3 regions of the Mesorhizobium koreense genome follow, and region 3 is predicted to be linked to each of the others. Evidence: predicted binding sites of a transcription regulator. Region 3 holds the regulator's gene; each other region holds the start of a gene.
What was found. Region 3 encodes HrcA, which represses chaperone genes, less so after heat shock. Its sites were predicted from a motif close to GTTAGCACTCNCNNNNNGNGAGTGCTAAC; they were not measured.
Positions count from the first base shown of each region.

Region 1: a site for HrcA is predicted at 5,118-5,146, ahead of groES (co-chaperone GroES). Genes of this name have one in related genera too.
Region 2: a site for HrcA is predicted at 2,842-2,870, ahead of groES (co-chaperone GroES). Genes of this name have one in related genera too.

Region 1 covers NZ_CP134228.1:4,745,213-4,752,982, forward strand. Annotated here, with positions in the region: gene RBH77_RS22600 (UbiA family prenyltransferase) at 1-445, shown strand, start outside; gene RBH77_RS22605 (GtrA family protein) at 448-858, shown strand; gene RBH77_RS22610 (pilus assembly protein TadG-related protein) at 1,035-2,897, shown strand; gene RBH77_RS22615 (pilus assembly protein TadG-related protein) at 3,123-5,018, shown strand; gene groES (co-chaperone GroES) at 5,207-5,503, shown strand; gene groL (chaperonin GroEL) at 5,569-7,212, shown strand; gene RBH77_RS22630 (class I SAM-dependent methyltransferase) at 7,342-7,770, opposite strand, start outside.
Region 2 covers NZ_CP134228.1:950,098-957,867, forward strand. Annotated here, with positions in the region: gene RBH77_RS24060 (hypothetical protein) at 1-131, shown strand, start outside; gene RBH77_RS04535 (hypothetical protein) at 404-628, opposite strand; gene groL (chaperonin GroEL) at 698-2,326, opposite strand; gene groES (co-chaperone GroES) at 2,378-2,692, opposite strand; gene RBH77_RS04550 (hypothetical protein) at 3,024-3,365, shown strand; gene RBH77_RS04555 (usg protein) at 3,387-3,665, shown strand; gene RBH77_RS04560 (DUF982 domain-containing protein) at 3,649-3,972, opposite strand; gene RBH77_RS04565 (Hsp20 family protein) at 4,200-4,676, shown strand; gene RBH77_RS04570 (Hsp20/alpha crystallin family protein) at 4,773-5,285, shown strand; gene RBH77_RS04575 (hypothetical protein) at 5,552-5,932, shown strand; gene RBH77_RS23980 (GCG_CRPN prefix-to-repeats domain-containing protein) at 5,853-6,125, shown strand; gene RBH77_RS04580 (hypothetical protein) at 6,301-6,453, opposite strand; partial or broken gene RBH77_RS04585 (mechanosensitive ion channel family protein) at 6,532-7,293, opposite strand; gene RBH77_RS04595 (transcriptional regulator) at 7,326-7,709, opposite strand.
Region 3 covers NZ_CP134228.1:392,436-400,205, forward strand. Annotated here, with positions in the region: gene RBH77_RS01790 (adenosine kinase) at 1-303, shown strand, start outside; gene RBH77_RS01795 (low affinity iron permease family protein) at 334-816, shown strand; gene RBH77_RS01800 (outer membrane protein) at 868-1,443, opposite strand; gene RBH77_RS01805 (trimeric intracellular cation channel family protein) at 1,614-2,246, opposite strand; gene grpE (nucleotide exchange factor GrpE) at 2,309-2,908, opposite strand; gene RBH77_RS01815 (putative quinol monooxygenase) at 3,047-3,349, opposite strand; gene hrcA (heat-inducible transcriptional repressor HrcA) at 3,377-4,432, opposite strand; gene rph (ribonuclease PH) at 4,584-5,300, shown strand; gene RBH77_RS01830 (VOC family protein) at 5,311-5,721, shown strand; gene RBH77_RS01835 (non-canonical purine NTP pyrophosphatase) at 5,722-6,375, shown strand; gene hemW (radical SAM family heme chaperone HemW) at 6,569-7,717, shown strand; gene RBH77_RS01845 (FGGY-family carbohydrate kinase) at 7,726-7,770, opposite strand, start outside.

The DNA of each region.
Region 1 (7,770 bases), 680 kb from region 3:
CGTGGGTATCCTCGCCTCCGGAGCGGCCCCATCACCCTGGCTTCTGGTGTTCTCCATGTTCCTGTTCGCCTCGCTCAGCTTCGCCAAGCGCCACACAGAGGTGGCCACGGTACTCGAGCGCGGCGGCACGGACGTGCGCGGCCGAGGCTACCGCACCGTCGACCTGCCGCTCATCCTGGCAATCGGCGTCGCGACAGGCATGTGCGCCGTATTGATCCTCGTGCTGTACATCATCGACGATGCGTTCCGGCAGAGCTTCTATGGAAACGCGGCGTGGCTATGGGGCTTCCCGGCGGCGCTGTTCCTGTTCATCAGCCGGGTCTGGCTGATGTGCCAGCGCGGGCAGATGGATGACGACCCGGTTGCCTTCGCGGTAAGGGACAGACCGAGCCTCGCGCTAGCGGGCGTATTGACGCTGTGCTTCGCGGCGGCATGGATCGGATAGACATGATCCCCGTCGGCCTTTTTTCCGATCCACGGATGCGCTTCCTTCTGGGGGGAGGAAGCGCAGCGCTTCTCAACTGGCTCGTCCGCTTTCCGCTCAGCCAAGTGATGCCTTTCACCCCGGCCGTGCTCGCGGCACTTGCCATTGGCATGGCTTACGGTTTCGTCATCTACCGCTTCTGGGTCTTCGGGTCGAAAGGAACACGACCGCTTCTTCTCGAGATCCGCGACTTCCTGTTCGTCAATGCCGGCGGCGCGGTGGTTACCGTCGTCGTCGCGATCGGCGCGAAAGAGGCCATATCCTTCCTGCCCCTGCCGGCAACCGCCCTCGAAGGAGCGGCGCATGCCCTCGGTATCGCCGCCGGGGCGCTGGTCAATTATCTCGGCCACAAGCATGTAACGTTCCGCGCCTGAGCGTTCCTGCAGGCGCCATCCATCGACCGAATACCGATCTCCCTGCCGGCCATTTCCGAGATGGTGAACGGGCGGTGAACCATCATTATTTTTTTGTTAGTACCTCCTACACGGGAAATTAGATTATTTTTGACATCCTCGCCCGGCGATATTCCACGCAATGGGGTGAACGGGCGATGTTGCGCAGGTTTCTGGCCGATCAGCGCGGCAATTACGCATTGATCACGGTGATCACGATGATTCCCCTGATGGGCGCCGTCGCGGTCGGTGTCGACTACACTGAAATGAACCGGCAATACCAATACACACAGCACGCGCTCGACGCGGCCGGCGTGGCGACGGCCTATCGCTATCTGCAAGGCGCGGACAACACGGTGCTGACCAGCTACGCCAATTCCTTCTTCGACGCCAATCTCGGGCCCGTCAAGCCGGCGAATACGACGCTGACGGTCACATTGCCCGCCTCCGATAGCGGCGGCGGAACGCTCGGCATGACCGCCACGCTGCGCTATCGTCCCTATTTCTATCCGGTTTTCCTCGCCCTGCTCGGCAAGGATTCGTCTTCCTTGGATTCGAAGCTGAACTTCAACGTCAGCACCGAGGTGCGCCTCAAGGACACGCTGGAGGTCGCGCTCGTGCTCGATAATTCCGGCTCGATGTCGAATCGAGGCTCCGGATCGGGCCAGAAGCGCATCGATCTCTTGAAGTCGGCCTCCAAGGAACTCGTCACCACGCTGGTGAACAGCGCCGCGCAGGTGAAACAGGTGGACAAGCCCGTCCAGTTCGGCCTCGTGCCGTTCGCTGCTTCGGTGAATGTGGGGCCGCAAAACGCCAGTGCGGGCTGGATGGACACGGACGGCATCTCGCCGATCCATCACGAGAATTTCGACTGGAGCTCATTCACCAATCCCAATCGACAAGTGAAGCAGATCAACGGCATCTACTACAAAGTCGGCAAGGACTGGGGCTTGCAGGAGAACCAGAAAGTCACGCGTTTCACTCTCTACAATGAGATGAAGTACTATACCAATAGCGGCCAGACGAAGAAGGCCAACTATACGAGTTGGCAAGGTTGCGTGGAGCAGCGTCCGAGCCCGTTTGACGTGACGGATGCAGCTCCCGACAAGTCGAATCCGGCGACGCTTTTCGTGCCGATGTTCGCGCCCGACGAGACGAGCGGAGCCCAGAACAACTGGTATCTTTTCCGAAAGAATTACACGGACTACTACTGGAACGACGTTTCCACTTCCAATAGCGCCAAGACGCGGCAGTCCTATATGCCGAAATACTTTGACATTCCAACTACCGGCTATGTCGCTCCCTACGGTACATCGCCCGCGGGCATGAATGCCGGCCCCAACGCAAGCTGCACCACCCAGCCGATCACGCCATTGACAGACGTGACGACCGATGCGGGGATGAAGACGATCACCGACGCCATCGACGCCATGCAGCCGAGCGGCGGCACCAGCGTACCGTCCGGACTGGCGTGGGGCTGGCGTGTGGTCTCGAGCGGCGCCCCCTTCACCGAAGGCCGCCCCGAGTCGGAACGCGGCAACGACAAGGTCGTCATCGTGCTCACCGACGGCGCCAATACTTATTACACGCCCCAGTCGCTCGGCTACAGCGATCCCGCCGACAATGAATCGATCTATTCCGACTATGGCTATACCGGCAAGAACTACAATGGCGGCTCCACGACGCGGCTCTATATGGGCACCGACGACAATGTGGAGAAAGACACGTTTTCCAACGACAACTACACCGAGGCGCTGAACGAGAAAATGAGCACGCTGTGCGAAAACGCCAAAGCCTCGAAAATAATACTCATGACCGTGTCGCTCGACCTCAATCAGAACGATAAGACCGAGAAGACGCAAATGGACGCGCTCAAGGCCTGCTCTTCCGAATCGCGCTTCCGCATCGACCCGGCGACAGGCAAGCCCGCGAAGCTTTACTGGAACGCCACGGGAGCAAGCCTGTCGGACGACTTCAAGGCCATCGCCAACGAACTCTCCAATCTGCGCATCATCGGCTGACCACGGTCCCATTACAGAAACGGAACGCATGCGGCCCGTCTTTCTTAGACGCGGCTGCGCAATCCATTGGTTAACAGCCGGCCAATCGACGAACGCTCATTCGAAGGGATTTGCAAACGCCCGGTTAGAGCATTCGTGTCACAAGAAGGCGGGCGCAATACGCCGCCTTGAGCGAGGGGCTTCATGATCCGCCGGTTCCGGAGGGATCTCCGCGGGAATTTTGCGATGATCACGGCGGTCGCCATGCTGCCGATCATGGGCGGCGTGGCGATTGCCGTCGACTATGCCGAGATGACCCGCGAGAGACAGCTTGTCGAGCACGCGCTGGACGCCGCGGCGATCGCCACGGCCCGGCATGTCGTCGACGGCGCCACCGACACCCAACTCATCGCCTACGCGACCGATTTCTTTCACGCCAATCTCGGCGGCGTCGACCCCGCGGACACGACTCTTACAGTGACGCTGCCGACCACGGCCAATGGCGGCGGCACGCTCAAGCTCGACGCCGTGCTCGACTACAAGCCTTACTTCCTGCCGGTCTTCAAGCAGATGCTGAACGGCGCAACCAGCAACGACATCCACCTGGCTACCAGGACGGAGGTCAGGCTGAAGAACACGCTGGAAGTCGCGCTTGTGCTCGACAATTCCGGCTCGATGAGCGATCCCGGCACGGGCTCCGGCGAAGACCGCATCGACCTTTTGAAGGATGCCGCCAAGCAACTCGTCGATACGCTGGCCGCGCAGGCGCTTCTCATCAAACAGGTGGACAAGCCGGTCCAGTTCGCGGTCGTGCCGTTTGCCGCATCGGTCAATGTCGGCCCGCAATATGCAAGCGCCGAATGGATGGACACCGAGGGGATTTCGCCCATCCATCACGAGAATTTCAACTGGGCTTCCATGTCCACCGGTAATCGCCGGGCGGAAAAGGTCGACGGCAAATGGGTCAAGGCCGGATCGGACTGGGGCGACGAGGAGGGCGACCTGCTCACCCGCTTCTCGCTCTACCAGGACATGAAATATGTAAGTTCGCGCGAGTGGGTCTCCACCGGGCAAGAATATGTCTGCACCAAAACCAACAAATACAGCGGCATCTGCACCGACGGCCACTGGCAGGATACGGGCTATTACGACAACACGATCGGCCAGTATTCGAGTTGGCAGGGCTGTGTGGAGGAGCGACCCTACCCTTACGGCGACAGTGACGCGCCGCCCGACCCGACGGACCCCGCGACGCTGTTTGTACCGATGTTCGCGCCGGACGAACCGGGCGACCGTTGGGCGACCGACACCAAGCCGAACCCCTCCGGCTACGGCGCTGCCAACAATTACTGGAACGACAACGCGGACGCGACGACCGGTCTCGCGCGCGAGCAGGGCATGGCGAAATACTATGCCGTCCGGCCCTATGGCGTCGGTTCGTCCAAGGGAACGGGGCCCAACTACTCCTGCACGACAGGCCCGATCACACCGCTTACCGATGTCACGGTGGCGGACGGGCTGACGACCGTGAAGAACGCCATCGATGCCATGCAGCCGAACGGCGGCACCAGCGTGCCTTCAGGCCTCGCATGGGGCTGGCGCGCGATCTCAAGTGGCGCCCCGTTCACAGAGGGACGCCCGGACGGCCAAAAGGGCAACGACAAGGTCGTCATCGTGCTGACCGACGGGGCGAACACCTATTATACGCCGGGATCGCTCGGTTACAGCGATCCGGCCGACAACAAGTCCATCTATTCCGCCTACGGCTACGTCAACCCGGGCTACAACGGGACGTCGACGCCGCGGCTGTTCCTCGGCACGGACAGCAATGTCGGCCAGTTCGACTATTCCAACGGCAACTACACCGTGGCGATGAACGAGCACATGGCGGCGCTGTGCGCGAACGCCAAAAAGGCCGGCATGATGGTGATGACGGTGGCGCTCGACCTCGACGAAACGAAGACCGCGGATCAGACGCAGATCGCGGCCCTGCGCTCCTGCTCATCGGATTCACGCTTCCGCACCGACCCAAGCGATCCGAGCAAGCCGGCCAAACTGTTCTGGAACGCCACCGGCGCGACGCTGTCGGAAGACTTCAAGGAAATCGCCAACGAACTGTCGAATCTCAGGATCGTGGGCTGACGAACGGTCCCCTCCCGACTTTCGCGCCTGATGCGAACAGCATGATTCCGCTGGCGAACGCCTTGACTCCACGAGCGAGCGAAACTATCTCACCGCCACGTTAGCACTCGTGCAATATGAGTGCTAGCAGCCGTTCCGGGTATCCGGACGGAAGAGTTGTCAACATCCCATTCCGAGGGTTCAATAACATGGCAAAGACGAAATTCCGCCCGCTTCATGACCGCGTGGTCGTACGCCGGGTCGAATCTGAGGAGAAGTCGGCCGGCGGGATCATCATCCCGGATACCGCCAAGGAGAAGCCGCAGGAAGGCGAAATCATCGCCGTCGGTTCGGGCGCACGCGACGAGGCGGGCAAGCTTGTTCCACTCGACGTGAAGGCCGGGGACCGTATCCTGTTCGGCAAGTGGTCGGGTACGGAAGTCAAGCTCAATGGCGAGGATTTCCTGATCATGAAGGAATCCGACATCATGGGCGTGATCGGCTGAGACGCCTCACCCACCCCGCATCTTCAACCTGACATTTCGGGCGCAATGCCCAGGAGCTGAAAAATATGGCTGCCAAGGAAGTAAAATTCTCTCGTGACGCACGCGAGCGCATGCTGCGCGGTGTCAACATCCTCGCCGACGCGGTGAAGGTCACGCTGGGGCCGAAGGGCCGCAACGTCGTGCTCGACAAGTCGTTCGGCGCGCCGCGCATCACCAAGGACGGCGTCACCGTCGCCAAGGAGATCGAGCTTGAGGACAAGTTCGAGAACATGGGCGCTCAGATGGTGCGCGAAGTCGCCGCCAAGACCAATGACATGGCCGGTGACGGCACCACCACCGCGACCGTCCTCGCTCAGTCGATCGTCCAGGAAGGCCATAAGGCCGTTGCCGCGGGCATGAACCCGATGGACCTGAAGCGCGGCATCGACCTTGCCGTTGCCGATGTGGTGGCCAGCCTCGTGAAGGGCGCCAAGAAGATCAAGACGTCCGAGGAAGTCGCGCAGGTCGGCACCATCTCGGCGAACGGCGACGAGTCGGTCGGCAAGATGATTGCCCAGGCCATGCAGAAGGTCGGCAATGAGGGCGTCATCACGGTCGAGGAAGCCAAGACCGCCGATACCGAGCTCGAGGTCGTCGAAGGCATGCAGTTCGATCGCGGCTACCTCTCGCCCTATTTCATCACCAACCCGGACAAGATGGTCGCCGAACTCGAGGACGCCTACATCCTGCTCCACGAGAAGAAGCTCTCCAACCTGCAGGCCATGCTGCCGGTGCTCGAGGCGGTCGTGCAGTCGTCCAAGCCGCTTGTCATCATCGCCGAGGATGTCGAGGGCGAGGCTCTTGCCACGCTCGTCGTCAACAAGCTGCGCGGCGGCCTCAAGGTTGCGGCCGTCAAGGCGCCGGGCTTCGGTGATCGCCGCAAGGCCATGCTGGAAGACATCGCCATCCTGACTGGCGGTCAGGTGATTTCCGAGGATCTCGGCATCAAGCTCGAGAATGTCGGCCTCAACATGCTGGGCCGCGCCAAGCGCGTCCGCATCGAGAAGGAGAACACCACCATCGTCGACGGCGCGGGCAAGAAGGCCGAGATCCAGGGCCGCGTCGGCCAGATCAAGGCGCAGATCGAGGAGACCACCTCGGACTACGACCGCGAGAAGCTGCAGGAGCGTCTGGCCAAGCTGGCGGGCGGCGTCGCGGTGATCCGCGTCGGCGGCTCGACCGAGATCGAGGTCAAGGAGAAGAAGGACCGCGTCGACGACGCTCTCAACGCGACCCGCGCGGCCGTCGAAGAAGGCATCGTGGCTGGCGGCGGCGTCGCTCTCCTGCGCGCCACGCAGGCGATCAAGTCGGTCGGCGCCAATGCCGACCAGACGGCAGGCATCAACATCGTGCGCCGCGCTCTGCAGGCTCCCGCCCGCCAGATCGCGACCAACGCCGGTGCTGAAGCTTCGATCGTGGCCGGCAAGATCCTGGAAAACAAAGGTAACACCTTCGGCTACAACGCCCAGTCCGGCGAATATGGCGACATGATCACGATGGGGATCGTCGATCCGGTCAAGGTCGTGCGCCACGCGCTGCAGGATGCGGCGTCGGTCGCCGGTCTGCTGGTCACGACCGAGGCCATGATCGCCGAGGCACCGAAGAAGGACTCGCCGGCTCCGGCGATGCCCGGCGGCGGCATGGGCGGCATGGGCGGCATGGACTTCTAAGAAAGTCCATAAGCACGCCCATCAACTGACAATGCTCAAGCCCGCAAGCGGGCTTGAGTGGCGGGATGGACTTCTAAGTCCACTCTCCCAGCATCTATCGGGAAAGGGCGGTCGCAAGGCCGCCCTTTTTCATTGCCGGTAGGCAAAGACCGTGCTCGGCTTCAGCGCTGCCCCACCATCGCCGAAATCCGGTACCGCATATTCCGCGATCGGCTCCAGCCGGGCACGCGGCAGGAAAGCCCTTCCCGGATCACCGATCAGCACCTCGGCCCCCGCGGCGAGACAATTGTCGAGAAAGCACGTGACGCGCCTCGCAAGACCGGCGGCGTAGAACAGATCGCCGACCGCGACCAGGTCGAGGGCAGATGGCGCATCGGTCCGGGTCAGATCACGGCCGACGATCTCCACCGTCACGCCATTGGCACCTGCATTCAGGCCGATCGCTGCAATGCCGTTGCCGTCGATCTCGGCCGCCGTCACTGAAACCGCTCCAGCCTTCAAGGCCGCGATGCCGACGATGCCGCCGCCCGCGCCGAGATCCAGAACCTTTCGGCCGCG
Region 2 (7,770 bases), 560 kb from region 3:
CCTCCTTTCTGAAGCGGCTGGAATGCCGGCTGCGCCGGAAAATCCGGTTCCAAGCAGATGTGCCGGTCGCGAGATCATTCTTTGTGCGGCGCCGTGCTGTATCGTTCGACAGCCTGCCTCGGGCAACCTGATTCCCGCCGGCCCGATTTCATTGCTCCTCGGTTTCGATGCCGCGGAGGCTCGGCGCGGCGGCGCCAACGTTTCATGCGCCTTGGCCAGCGCCTCGATCCATGCGGCAACGGCAAGGGGCGCAGGAGCGTGGCCTTCGATCCAGGCCTTTACCTCGCATTCCCGACGGCCAAGCTCGTCCGCAAGATCGGCAGGTTTCCATCTCAGAATTTTCAGACATTGGCGCAATCGCCCCGGAATCATGTCGTGACCTCCCTTCCGCTGGCATTCGGACTCAGGTTTTGTCGGATGCCTGGGAAGCTGCCGAGACATGATGCGCGGCAAGGAACATCAGCGCCGTCGCCGCGATCCGACGGTTCCAGCCGGCCGATTGGGCCATGTCGAGCAATCGGGCCAGCAACGGCTTCAGCGTGCTCCGGTATTCCATCTCGTAGGCCAGAAATTCGCCCGTCGGATGCGTCGGCGGCGGCACGGTTTCGATCCCTGTCATCATGTTCATGGCAAGCTCCCGGGCATTCCCGATCGCTACCCGCCCTCTCGGCGGAGCGGGCAGGTTTTTTCGGGGGCTTCAAAAGTCCATGCCGGCGCCCGTGGGCATGGAGGGTGCGGCTTCCTTCTTCGGCTTCTCGGCCACCATCGCCTCGGTGGTGACGAGCAGGCCGGCGACGGAGGCGGCATCCTCCAGCGCGGTGCGCACCACCTTGGCCGGGTCGATAACGCCCTGCTTGTAGAGGTCGCCATATTCGTTCGTCTGTGCGTTCCAGCCCCAGGCGAACTCTGCCTTCTCGCGCAGCTTGCCGACAATGATGGAGCCTTCGGCGCCAGCGTTCTCGGCGATCTGGCGCACTGGCGTCTCGATGGCCCGGCGAACGATGTCCAGGCCATATTTCTGGTCCGGATTGTCGACCGTGACGCCGTCGAGTGCCTTCACCGCCCTCAGAAGCGCCACGCCGCCGCCGGGCAGGATGCCTTCCTCGACGGCCGCGCGCGTTGCATGCATGGCGTCGTCGACGCGGTCCTTGCGCTCCTTCACCTCCACCTCGGTCGAGCCGCCGACACGGATCACGGCGACGCCGCCCGCGAGCTTGGCAAGGCGCTCCTGCAGCTTCTCGCGGTCGTAGTCGGAGGTGGTCTCCTCGATCTGGGCCTTAATCTGGGCTACGCGGCCCTGGATCTCTTCCTTCTTGCCCGCGCCGTCGACGATGGTGGTGTTCTCCTTCTCGACCACCACCTTCTTGGCGCGGCCGAGCATCTGGAGCGTCACGTTCTCAAGCTTGATGCCGAGATCCTCGCTGATAGCGGTGCCGCCGGTGAGGATGGCGATATCCTCCAGCATGGCCTTGCGGCGGTCGCCGAAGCCCGGAGCCTTGACGGCCGCGACCTTGAGGCCGCCGCGCAGCTTGTTGACGACGAGCGTGGCGAGCGCCTCGCCCTCGACGTCCTCGGCGATGATGAGGAGCGGCTTGGACGACTGCACGACCGCTTCGAGGATGGGAAGCATGGCCTGAAGATTGGAGAGCTTCTTCTCGTGGATGAGCACATAGGGCTCTTCCAGCTCGACGCGCATCTTGTCCTGGTTGGTAATGAAGTAAGGAGAGAGATAGCCGCGGTCGAACTGCATGCCCTCGACCACCTCGAGCTCGGTCTCGGCGGTCTTGGCTTCCTCGACCGTGATGACGCCCTCGTTGCCGACCTTTTCCATCGCTTCCGCAAGGAAGCGGCCAATCTCGGTGTCGCCATTGGCCGAGATCGTGCCGACCTGCGCGATCTCGTCGTTCCTGGTGATCTTGCGGGCGTTCTTCTTCAACTCCCCGACCACCGCGTCGACGGCCTTGTCGATGCCGCGCTTCAGGTCCATCGGGTTCATGCCCGACGCCACGGCCTTCGCGCCCTCTCTGACGATGGCCTGGGCGAGCACGGTCGCGGTCGTGGTGCCGTCGCCGGCCAGGTCGTTGGTCTTCGAGGCAACCTCGCGCACCATCTGCGCGCCCATGTTCTCGAACTTGTCTTCCAGTTCGATCTCCTTGGCGACGGTGACGCCGTCCTTGGTGATGCGCGGCGCGCCGAACGACTTGTCGAGCACGACGTTGCGGCCCTTCGGGCCCAACGTCACTTTCACCGCATTGGCGAGAATGTCGACGCCGCGCAGCATGCGTTCACGAGCGTCTGAATGGAATTTCACTTCCTTGGCAGCCATTGGTTCACTCCTTCAATGGGCAGCTTCATTGACTGATAGAGTTAGAGACGGTCAGGCCGCTTTCTTCAGCGTCGCAGCATTTTCGATCACACCCATCACGTCGGATTCCTTCATGATCAGCAGGTCTTCGCCATCGAGCTTGATCTCGGTACCGGACCATTTGCCGAAGAGGATGCGGTCGCCGGCTTTCACGTCGAGCGGAACGAGCTTGCCACTATCGTCGCGCGCGCCGGAGCCGACGGCGATGACCTCTCCTTCCTGCGGCTTTTCCTTGGCGGTGTCGGGGATGATGATACCGCCGGCCGTCTTCTCATCGGCTTCGACGCGGCGGACCAGGATACGGTCATGCAATGGACGGAACGTCATATCGTTCTCCTTCTGGACAAACAGATTGTGAGAGGTTCCTCCGCTCCGGCCTGGGGAAGGCCGGCGCGGGGCACGCGACCCCTCGCGGGCGTCGCGCGCGTGTGATCTGGTTTTGCCGTTTTTCGATTTCAAGGGGGCTTGGAAAAAATTTTGGCACTCGCCGGAACGGAGTGTTAGCGCCATGAAAACATACGGCTAATTGGGGTCGGTGTCGTGCATTTCCGCTTGAATTTTCCAAACGGCCGAACAAAATTATCCGAAGCTTCGCCATCGGCGAAGCAGGTGGAAACCAGAGCCTAAAAGGGAGTTTTTTGGAAGACGGAGGACCAAGATGGACCGACAGAACCCTACGCCGATCATCCCTGCTCTTGTACCCGAAACATCCGATCCTACGCTTGACCGGCTGCTATCGCCGGCGCGCCATTTCCGGCATCCCGACGACGTGCTCGCCGATGAAACGCTCGACCTTCAGGAAAAGCGGGCGATCCTGTCGTCCTGGGCCTCGGACGCCTGTGCCGTAGAGTCGATGCCGGCGCTTCGCCAGCCGCCGGGCGGCAGCGAGCCTGTTTCCTTCAATCAGATCATGGACGCGCTGAGGCGGCTCGACGAAGAACCGAGGCCATACGTTTACGGCTATTGCGACCGGCCGAACATGGATCGGCTGGATGCCTGACAGAAGAAGGTGAGGAAGCGAATGGCGTCACCGGTAAGCCGGGAATTCCGCCTGCAGATGCAGGGCTACGGCCTGACGACGGCGGAGATCCATTATCACATGCCCGATCATCCGAGCCTTCTGCAGCTCTATGTCTGGCAGGAATACGATCTCGCGCCGGCGTTTCCCGAACTGCGTGGCTTTCTCGATTACTGGGCGCGCGAACTTGACGGCGCGCTGCATTCGGTCCGGGTCGCCCATCACGGGCTGATCGAGCCTTCCGAATGGCGCGCCGTCGACGGCATCATCCCGCTGAACTGAGCGAGGGCTGTTGCGTGGCCCCTTGCGGCAGCCGGAACGCGGGCGCCCCTTTCCGCGGCCGGACAGGCTCGCGCACGATCGCAAGCCCAGCCCTTTCAGCCGCCTTTACGAATGCCCTACGTGCATCGCGGGCGCCGCGCCACCCCTCGAGCGCGTCCCGGCAGGCCCGGCAGGCGGCGCGCCAGCTGCGGCCCCGCGCCCATTTGGGCCACTCCTGATCCAGGCATTCGAGCGCCTCGAAGCTGCTGGCCACCTTGCGCGGAAGGCCGCGAGGTGATTTCAGGATAACAGGTTCGGGAATCGGCATCGCCGCGTCCTCCCGAAGAGTGATGAAAGGGTTCTTCCTCCGGTTGCATAACGTGCCTCGGGTAAGCGACGTTCCACTGGTTGCGCGAAGGGAGAGCAAAACCTCTTGACGCAACGGAAGTGAATTCCCAAATCATTGTCGCCGACGCCAAAGGGGCCGGCAAATGGTCAAGGAGCGCCGCTTCTTGGCGCTCCTCGTACCCATGTTGCTCACAGGAGGATATGGCTATGAGAACCGCATTTGACTTTTCCCCGCTCTACCGTTCGAGCATCGGCTTCGATCGCATTGCCGACCTGCTTGAGAACGCCAGCCGGACGGCAAGTGCCGAAAACTGGCCGCCCTACGACATCACCAAATCCGGCGAGGACGACTACCGCATCACCATGGCGGTGGCCGGGTTCTCTCAGGATGAACTCAGCATCATCCACGAGCCCAACATGCTCGTCGTGGCTGGCGAAAAGGCCAGCGAGGACAATGGCGATTATCTGCATAGGGGCATCGCCGGGCGGCCTTTCGAGCGCCGCTTCGAGCTCGCGGACCACGTGAAGGTGATGGATGCCGGCCTCGCCAACGGCCTGCTTACCATCGATCTCAGACGCGAGCTTCCCGAGGAAATGAAGCCGCGCCGGATCGAGATTGCAACCGCGGACGCGTCGTCCAAGGTGCCGCCGAAGCGGATCGAAGCCGATAAGCAGGCCGCGTGAGGCTATCTCGTTAGGCGCACTTCGCAAGGCGCTGGGCGACAAGCCCGGCGCTGACGGGATGGCATTGTCAATCGAACGAACGAAAGGAGAAGAACAATGAGTGTGCGTGATCTGATTCCTTGGAACCGAAACGAGGGCAACCGGGTTCCGAGCGTCTTCCGTGACAGCGAGCGCGATCCGTTCCTGTCGTTGCATCGAGAGGTGAACCGCCTGTTCGACGAGGTCTTCCGTGGTTTCGGTTCCGGCTTACCGTCGTTGGGCAGCGTCTCCGCCTTCGGCGGCGGCTGGCCGAGCGTCGAGATCTCCAACGGTGAAAGGGAGATCAAGGTGACGGCCGAGGTGCCGGGTCTGGAAGAGAAGGACATCGAAGTGCTGCTCGAGGATGACGGTGTGCTGACGCTGAAAGGCGAAAAGCGCTCCGAGACCGAGGACAAGGACAAGCAGTTCTCCGAACGCTATTACGGCCGCTTCGAGCGTCGCATCCCTGTCGGCTATGAGGTCAAGGAAGACGAGGTCGATGCGCGCTTCAAAAACGGCGTGCTGACCGTGACCTTGCCCAAAACCGAGAAGGCGCAGTCGCAGGTCAAGCGCATCACCATCAAGAACTGACGTTCAGATTGGTTCCGGAAGGCGGCCGGCGCCGCCTTCCGGACCGTCGCAAATTCGATAAGCCCAGCCAAAACATTGGTTGACACCGATGATGATCCGCCGCTCGCGGTCCAACACATACCGAACAACCTCTGGCAATCCTCAGGAACAGATCCTATCAGACATGTTGCTCCATCTGTTCAATCATCAGGCACATCACCGAGGACGGGCTCACGCCCGTCTTTCTATTGTAACAAAGCAAGAACCGCCTCCGCTGGGATTTGCTTATGTCCCAGCGCAGCCTCCCTGCACCGAGCCTCTCCGGGCACTTACGTCTATGGCAGGATTTGCCCGTGGAAAATCCTTCGAACGATCTGGAATATTTCGGGCCTCGTCAACTGAAGCTGATTCGAAAGGTGACCCGGGTGGAATGGAGCGATGCCATGCATTTGCCCCGATCTATCATTCATCATCATCGGTGTCTGGCTATCGACCTGACATTTGCGGGCGGGGCGAATGGAGGCTCATATCATATTTGCAAAACTCTCTGTCGCGGCGTTTCTGGCCGCCGGTTCACTGATACTCTCGATGGGGCCTTCATCGGCCGCAACGCCATACACGCCAGTTGTACCGGGCGCATCCTCATCGCTGGTTATCAACGTTTCTGAAGGGTGCGGCCGGGGATGGCATCGCAACCGATGGGGTGACTGCGTTCGCAATCGGGAAGTCTACCGGGCCTGTCCGCGCGGATGGCACTTGAACCGCCGAGGTTTCTGCGTTCGCAACCGCGGAGTCTATCGAGCATGCCCTCCCCACTATCATCTGAATCGCCAAGGTTTCTGCGTTCCCACCTGGCGCTGATACCTGACCTCCACGGGCATCCACAAACGGACGTCCCGAATGTCGGGGAAACCTAGGAACTTCTATCTCGAATCCATTTTTCGGGTATCATTTTGCAAGTGCGGCGGGCGGTCACCGGCTCCCTCGGCGTTACTGTGGTTCCAGCAAGTTTGGAAGATCCACCGCGCCGTCCGCCTCATCGTGTCCATGTGATGAGGGTCATCGGCATCGTCGCGTCCTCTCGAAGCTGCGGTTCCTCGATCAGCTCCTTGAGAAAATCCGTGTCGTCGCTCTTGGCGATCAGCCCCGGAAGGTCGATCATCGGTTCGGTCATCGTACTCTGCTTCATGGTCGTCGGTCTTCGACAAACCTCAGACTATCGAAAGAGCGCGGTGGCCGCCTCCTACACCACTTCTCGGGACGCTATCCCGATATTTGTCGAGCGGCGCGTATTGGCAGGGATTTTCGTGCGCTCGCCGAGCTTGTCGTTCCATTCAGCAAGTTCGGCCTGCTTGCTTTTCAGGTAAGCTTCCAGGTGTCCGAAAGATGCAAGTCTTTTCTGGTCCTCTAACGCCAGGGAGCGGATGCCTGTCTGATCGATAAACAGTGCTCGCTTGATCTGTCTGCCGCCCGTTTCCTGCATTCCACGCCAGTTCTTGAACGGCTCCGTGACCAGTTTGCGGATCGGCGATGTTGTGACGGTCTTGTCGAAGTTTTGCACCTTTACGGTGTGCAAAGCGATCTCGACAACATCTCCGTCGGCATTCTGTCCCGGCATCTCGATCCAGTAACCCACGCGCACCATATCCGTGGAGGAAATCTGGATGCCTGCCAACAGCGACAACAACGTGTCCTGGAATACCAGGATGGGGACCGCGGCGTGGCGCCAAGGCCTGACAGCAGGATCAGCGGCGATCGGTCTATGAGGGTCGCGATCATCAGCAGCGCCGCGACGAAGGGGGGAGATTGGAATCTAGCCCGATGCCGGTCGAGATCACCAGCGCGGGCGTGACATTTCCAGACGCTCGATGAACCCATGGCGACGCAATTCAGGATCGCGGCCATAGGCGGTATAGGCAAGCACACGGTTTAGCAGCCGCACCAGAACCGCCTTCACAACATAGTTGGCGAAGAGGGCGGCCAGTGCCCGCGCGACAAGGGCAGTCGCAGTGGCGAGAACCGGGAGCATGTCGGAAAGGTCGGGATCATCGTGCGGTCTGCTCAATCTACCTCACAGGCCATGGCGTCGCGTTCGAAACGCCGGGACAATACGCGCATGCGCCTGTCAAGCGCTGCAAGGTCGTCTGAAATTTCACGGATGGCCTGAAGCAGGTCCCCCCGATCGTGGTCTGCGGTGTGGTCCAGCGGGCCGTTTCCATGGCCGGTCAATAGCCAGGTTGGGCTGACGCCGAGAATACCGGCCATCATTGTCAATCGGTTCACACGGGGAGTATCTCGGTCACACTCCCACGCGTTCCAGCTTGACGGAAGAACGCCAAGCTGCTGTGCTGCTTCCTTAGCAGAAATCGCCTTGGCTCCTCGGGCCAGCGATATGCGGCCTCCAAGCGTGTCGTCATAGTGAGGCGCGTTTTGGTCTGCAAACATCGTCAATCTCCAAGTCATTGAATCCAGTAGATGCAAAATTGGTCAGCATGCCGTGCGGACG
Region 3 (7,770 bases):
CTCGCCGCCGTCACCCGTTCGGCCGCCGGTTCGATCGTCGTCTCCGGCGACAGGACGGTGAGTGTCGAGGCGACGAAGGTAGAGCGCGTCGTCGACACCACAGGAGCCGGAGACCTCTACGCGGCCGGCTTCCTGCATGGATATACGATGGGCCTCGAACATCGCCTCTGCGGCGAACTCGGCTCGCTCGCCGCTGGCCTCGTCATCGGGCAGATCGGCCCGAGGCCGCGCGAGAATCTGCGCGAGGCGGCGGAACAGGCAGGGCTGCTCAAGCATTTGGAGCGTGCCACGCGTCAGGCTTGAACATCAGAAATATCCGAAGGTGGCAGGAAGATGAGTTTCAACCGGGCATTTTCGACTACCGCCAACGCCGTCGCCCATGCGGCGGGAATGCCCGTCACTTTCCTCGCGTGCTGCGCCATCGTCGTCGTCTGGGCTGTGAGCGGGCCAGTCTTCGGGTTCTCCGACACCTGGCAGCTCATCATCAATACGGGAACGACCATCATCACCTTCCTGATGGTCTTCCTCATCCAGAACACGCAGAACCGTGACGGCGCCGCCATCCAGGCCAAGCTCGACGAACTGATCCGCGCCGGGCACGGCGAAAACACCTTCATCGGCATCGAGCACCTGACCGAAGAGGAGGTGGCCGAGTTCCGCGAACGGTGCGAGAAAGCGGCCAAGGAGCATGGGCGGGACGTCGAGGTCGAAATGAAACTGAAAGCTGAAATGACCGAGAAGGAAAAGGCGGCTAAACCGGCGCCGAGCAAGAAGAGCGCGCCGACGAAGAAGAAGGCGAAAGCCAGAGCGACATAGAAAAAGGCGCGCCGCCAGCGGCGCGCCTTTCCGTTACCAGAGCCGGTCCGGTCAGAACTTGAAGCTCAGCCGCGCACGGATCACGTCGGCATCGGCATTGATGCCGGTGTTGTCAAAATCACGAAAGCCGTAGTGCAGGTACTCGATACCCGGAATGATGTGGTCGGTCGCGGCCCATTCGACGCCAGCGCCGGCCACCCAGCCCGTATCCTTCAAATCGCCTGCCTTGGCATAGGCGATGCCGCCGGTGCCGTAGACCATCCAGCGGTCGAACGCATAACCGAGGCGGCCACGGCCTGTGATGGTGTAGTCCACATCATTGCCGTCGAATTGCCAGCCGGTTGCGTCCATGTCGCCTTCAATGCCGAGCACGAGATGGTTGTCGAACTCGTAATTGTAGCCGATCTGGCCGCCGCCGACGAAACCGTTATCGTCGTCAGGACCGGCATTCGCCCAGCCATAACCGAGATTGGCGCCGAGATAGAGACCCGTCCATGAGAACACGGGCACCACGACGGGCGCGGGGGCCGGCGGCTGCTCGGCGATCACGTCGGCGGCGAGCGCGGCAGTCGCGGTACCCGCCGAAAGCGCGAGCGTGGCGACGGCGGCGTAAAGAATCTTCTTCATCGACTTGCTCCTTCATTCCCTGCCCGCGCCGCCTTGCTGCAGCCGAGCCATGAGCACAAAACAGGCGACTTTGAGGAACGTTCCCGTTTTTGCGGTTCCCGAGCCCAATCGCCTTTAGCCCTGTGACATTGATGTCACAGCGGCCAATGCGGGTGGGCGGGGCGGATGTTTCAGGGAATGTCTTCGGGGCGCCGGCCCGGACGCGAGCGGTAGGCCGGAAATGCCCAGCCGAAACGCAGCGCCCCGCCGCGCACGAGGAAGGCGGCTGAGAAGGCAAGAACGGCCGCGAGAAGGACCGTCGCTCCCGCCAGCGTAGCGAGCGTGAAGACGACCGCGCCTGCCAGCGCGGCGGTCACGTAGATCTCGGGCCTGAGCAGCACCGACGGTTCGCCGGCGAGAAGGTCGCGCAATATACCGCCGAAGGTTGCCGTCAGCACGCCCATGATGATGGCGATTACCGGCGATCCGGTCGCGGCGAAGCCCTTGGCCGCGCCCATTGCCGAATAGACGGCAAGGCCTACCGCATCCAGCCAGAGAAGCAGCCTGTAGCGCGATTCAACGCGATGCGCCGTGAAGAAGACCAGAAGGCCGACAGCGGCGCAGACGAGCGTATAGGCCGGGTTCGCCACCCAGAAGACAGGAACGCCGAGGAGCACGTCGCGCAGCGTGCCGCCGCCGATCCCGGTGACGGCGGCAAGGAAGAGGAAGCCGATGATGTCGAGTTCCTTGCGCGAGGCGGCAAGCGCGCCGGTCGCGGCGAAGACCGCGACACCGGCATAGTCGAGCAACAGGATCGGGTTCATCGCGCCTCCCATCCTTCAATAGCGGATGGGGGAGAGGGGAGGAAGACTACGCTTTCCGCGCCTCACGCGTCCTTTTCGGACTGGGCGTCGGGCGGACCGGGCTCGGCGGCGAGCTGCGGCGCGACCTGCTTTGGGCCGCCCCTGGAGACGCCGACCATGGCGGGCCTCAGCACGCGATCGCCGATCACATAGCCGGTCTGCACGACCTGCACGACCGTGTTCGCCGGCACATCGGGATTGGGAACCTCGAACATCGCCTGATGGAAATTCGGGTCGAATTTTTCGCCCTGCGGCTCGAGTTTCTTGACGCCATGGCGCTCGAGCGCGTTCAGCATGGCGCGCTCGGTCATCTCGACGCCCTCGATCAGCGTCTTGAAGCCGGCATCGCCCGAGGCCTTGGCTTCAGCCGGGATCGCCGCCAGCGCTCGGTTCAGATCGTCGGAGACGCCGAGCATGTCGCGGGCGAAATTGGCGATCGCGTAAGCGCGCGCATCATGCACGTCGCGGGCCGTGCGGCGGCGCAGATTCTCCATATCCGCCGCGATCCGGAGGGCGCGGTCCTTCAGTTCCTCGTTTTCCTTGGCAAGCCGCATGAAGGCCTCGTGATCGGCCTGATATGGACTTTCCTCTCTTGCATCGGAGGGAGCAGCGGCGGCTTCCATGTCCGGCTCGACCTCGCGCGCATCCTCGGTTCCGGGCTTGTTGCTCATCTTCCTACCATCGTTCGTGGGATCGGGGAGTTGCGCCCGATATCGAGGTTCAAGGTAGCAAAATCAAGGGTAAACAAGTTTGCGAAGGACTCAACGCAGAACGGACAGCCCGGCGCCGCCGAGCGGCCTCGTGCGCGTCTGCGCCTCGAAGCCGGCAATCATCGGCTTCGCGCTGCCGATCGCGGCCTGGACAACCGGCAATGACAGCGACGCCTTGTGGCTCGCTTCGTCCTCCCAAATCTCGGTGATCCAGATCGCATCGGCGTCGGCGGCATCCTCGGCGACGACATAGCTCAGGCATCCGGGCATCGAGCTGGTGCTGGCGAGCAGGATTTCCATCAACTCACCGCGCCTGCCCGCCTGCGCCCGCATCCTGCTGATCAGCCCGAACAATGCCGCTCTCCTTCCCAGATCCCGCACTCAGCCGAACATGCGGCTGATGAGCTGCGCGGTATAGTCCACCATCGGCACGATGCGCGCATAGTTGAGCCGGGTCGGGCCGATGACGCCGAGCGCCCCGACAACGCGCTGGTCCTTGTCGCGATAGGGCGCGACCACCAGCGACGAGCCTGAAAGCGAAAAAAGCCTGTTCTCCGAACCGATGAAGATGCGCACGCCCGACCCTTCCTCGGCGAGATCGAGAAGCTGGATCAGCCCTTCCTTGGTCTCCAGATCCTCGAAGAGATGGCGCAAGAGCTCGATATCCGCCTGCGCCGTGACATTCTCCAGCAAATTGGCGCGGCCGCGCACGATGAGCCTTGCCGGCAGGTCGCCCTCGGTTCCGGCCCATACGGCGAGCCCCTTTTCGACGAGTTCCTGGGACAACACGTCGAGCGCGGTGCGCGTCTCCTCCTTCAGCCGCTCGATCTCGCCGCGGGCTTCGGCGAGCGTACGACCGCGTATATGCGCGTTGAGGAAATTCGATGCCTCATGAAGCTGCGAGGTGGTGACGCCGGCCGGAATTTCGATGACGCGGTTCTCGACATCGCCGCTTTGCGAGACGAGCACGGCGAGCGCCTTGGAAGGCTCGAGCTGGATGAATTCGATATGCTTGAGCGGCGATTCGCTCTTGGTGGCGAGCACGAGGCCGGCGCCGCGCGACAGGCCGGAAAGCATCTGGCTGGCCTCCGTCAGCACGTGCTCCAGCGAGGCGCCGCTGCCCGAAGCCTTGACCTGAGCCTCAATGACCCGCCTTTCCTCGTCCGACAGATCGCCGATCTCCATGAAGGCGTCGACGAAGAAGCGCAGCCCCTTCTGCGTCGGCAGGCGACCGGCGGAGATATGCGGCGCGTAGATGAGGCCGAGTTGTTCAAGATCGCTCATGACGTTGCGCACAGTCGCCGGCGACAGGGATTGCGGCAACAGCCGCGCCAGATTGCGCGAGCCCATCGGCTCTCCGTCGCGCAGATAGGCGTCGACGATCAGGCGGAAGATGTCGCGCGAGCGCGCATCGAGCAATTGCAGGTTCTGGTCCATCAACGGCTTCGTCACGAGATGCTCCCTGGACATGTGAAAATATAAGGCCATGTGCCGGTAACGCAACGCATGCTGGACAAACGGCCTTTTCCTTTGCGTCCCCCTCCCCATGGCGCTACAAGCCGCCAAACCTGTCCGGAGAATGTTTTTCATGCGTCCATCCAAGCGCCACAACGACGAAATGCGCGCGATTTCCTTCGAACGCGGCATCGCCAAGCACGCCGAGGGCTCGTGCCTCGTCAAGTTCGGCGACACGCATGTCCTGTGCACGGCAAGCCTGGAGGAGAAGGTGCCGGGCTGGATGCGCAATTCCGGCCGCGGCTGGGTAACGGCGGAATACGGCATGCTGCCGCGCTCGACGGGTGAGCGCATGCGCCGCGAGGCTTCGGCCGGGAAACAGGGCGGACGCACGCTCGAGATCCAGCGGCTGATCGGCCGGTCGCTCCGGGCCGTGGTCGATCTGCAGGCGCTGGGCGAGGTTCAGATCACCGTCGACTGCGACGTGCTGCAGGCCGACGGCGGCACGCGCACGGCCTCCATCACCGGCGGCTGGGTGGCGCTCAACGACTGCCTGCAATGGATGGCGGCGCGCCAGATGGTTTCCGTGCAGAAGGTGCTGAAGGACCATGTGGCGGCGATCTCCTGCGGCATCCATGCCGGGCAGCCGGTGCTCGACCTCGACTACGAGGAGGATTCGTCCGCCGGCACCGACGCCAATTTCGTCATGACCGGCAAGGGCGGCATCGTCGAAATCCAGGGCACGGCGGAGGGCGAGCCTTTCTCGGAAGCCCAGTTCGCCGAATTGATGACGCTGGCGCGCAAGGGCATCCAACGGCTGGTCAGCCTGCAGCAGATGGCGATCGCCTGACGGAAAACCGATGACTCCCGACGCCATCCTGGAATCCGCGCTCTATGTCGACGATCTCGACAAGGCGGAGGAATTCTATGGCGAAGCGCTCGGCCTGACGCGCATCGCCAAGGCCGAGGGCCGGCATGTGTTCTTCCGCTGCGGCGACGGCGTGCTTCTGCTTTTCAACGCCGATGCCACGGAGGTCTCGCCACCGGCCGGTGCGAGACTGCCGGTGCCGCCGCACGGCACGCGCGGGCCGGGCCATCTCTGCTTCCGCGCCAGCGGCGAAGAAATCGCGGCGTGGCGGCGCGATCTGGAGCAGAAAGGCGTCACCGTCGAGGCCGATTTCAAATGGCCGAATGGCGGCAGGTCCATCTATTTCCGCGATCCGGCCGGCAATTCGCTCGAATTCGCCGAACCGAAAATCTGGGGGCTCTGAATGCGGCAGCTCGACTCGAAAAAGATCGTCGTCGCCACCCATAATGACGGCAAATTGCGCGAGATCCGCGAGTTGCTGATGCCTTACGGGCTGGAGGCGACGTCGGCCGGCGAGCTCGGCCTCCCCGAGCCGCCCGAGACGGGCACGACATTCGAGGAAAACGCCTATACCAAGGCCTTTGCCGCCGCTTCCGCGACCGGGCTTCCGGCGCTGTCGGACGATTCCGGCCTCGAGGTCGACGCGCTTGACGGCGATCCCGGCGTCTACACCGCCGACTGGGCCGAAAAAGCCGGCGGATCAGGCCGCGATTTCGGAATGGCTATGCGGAAGGTCGAGGACCTGCTGCAGGAAAAGGGTGCGACCGAGCCTGCCCGGCGTGGCGGACGCTTCGTCGCCGTCTTGTGCCTCGCATGGCCGGACGGCCACGCGGAATATTTTCGCGGCGAGGTCGAAGGCAAGCTGGTCTGGCCTCCGCGCGGCACACGGGGCTTCGGCTACGATCCGGTCTTCAAGCCCAATGGCCATGCGCAGACATTCGGCGAGATGAGTTCTGGCGAGAAGCATTCCTGGGAAGCCGGGCGCGGCGACCTCGGCCTGTCGCACCGTGCCCGAGCCTTCGCGCGCTTCGCCACCGCCATGCTGGAGCCGGCATGAACAGCCCAGCGATAAGAAGCACCCCCACTCCGTCCCGCTTCGCGGGCCACCTCTCCCCCTGCCCCGGGGAGAGGAAAAGGGCGGCAGCCGCGCAATCGCTTCCTCTCCCCCGTCGAGCGGGGGAGAGGTGGTTTGCGAAGCAAATCGGAGTGGGGGTCGATCCGACGGGTACGCAACGGATGCAGGCAAAGAGATGACCGACCCCGGCTTCGGCGTCTATGTGCATTGGCCGTTCTGCGCGGCCAAGTGCCCTTACTGTGACTTCAACAGCCATGTCCGGCACCAGCCGGTCGATCAACCGCGCTTTGCCGCAGCCTTCGCCCGCGAGATGCAGACTACGGCCGCGCGCACCGGGCCGCGCACCGTTTCCAGCATCTTCCTCGGCGGCGGCACGCCCTCGCTGATGCGGCCGGAGACTGTCGGCGCGATCCTCGATGCGGTGGCGGCGAACTGGCATGTGCCGGCCGGCATCGAGGTGACGCTGGAGGCCAACCCGTCCTCGGTCGAGGCCGACCGCTTCCGCGGTTATCGCGCCGCCGGCGTCAATCGCGTCTCGCTCGGCGTGCAGGCGCTCAACGATCCGGATCTGCGTTTTCTCGGGCGGCTGCACAATGTCGCCGAGGCGTTGAAGGCGATCGGCCTCGCCCGCGCGATCTTCCCGCGCATGTCCTTCGACCTGATCTACGCCCGCCCGCACCAGACGCCGGAAGCCTGGGCGGCCGAACTCGAAGAAGCCATCGGCTACGCCGCCGACCATCTGTCGCTCTACCAGCTCACCATCGAGGATGGCACGCCCTTCCACGCGCTGCATGCGGCGGGGAAATTCGCCGTACCCGATCCGGACCATGCCGCCGAACTCTACCACGTCACGCAGGAGGTCACGCAAAAACGCGGCCTGCCCGCCTATGAGATTTCCAACCACGCGCGGCCGGGCGCGGAAAGCCGGCACAATCTCATCTACTGGCGCTACGGCGAATATGTCGGCATCGGGCCGGGTGCGCATGGCCGCTTTGTCGAGAACGACCGCCGCATCGTCACCATCGCCGAGAAGATGCCGGAGACATGGCTGAACCTCGTCGAGGCCAAGGGACACGGCATCACCGGCGGCGAGCGGCTGACGCGCTCGGAAGAAGCCGACGAGTTCCTGCTGATGGGGTTGAGGCTCGCGGAAGGCATAGACGTCGCGCGCTACGAGGCGCTGGCCGGACGGCCGCTCGCCTCGGACCGCGTCACCATCTTGCGCGACGAGGATCTGATCGAACCGGTTGGCAATTCGCGACTCAGGGCCACGCCTTCCGGCGTGCTGGTCCTCGACGCGCTGGTCGCCGACCTGGCAAGGTAAGTATTCTCTTACACTATGGCTTCGAGCGCCTGCCGGTGCCGCTGCATTTCGAG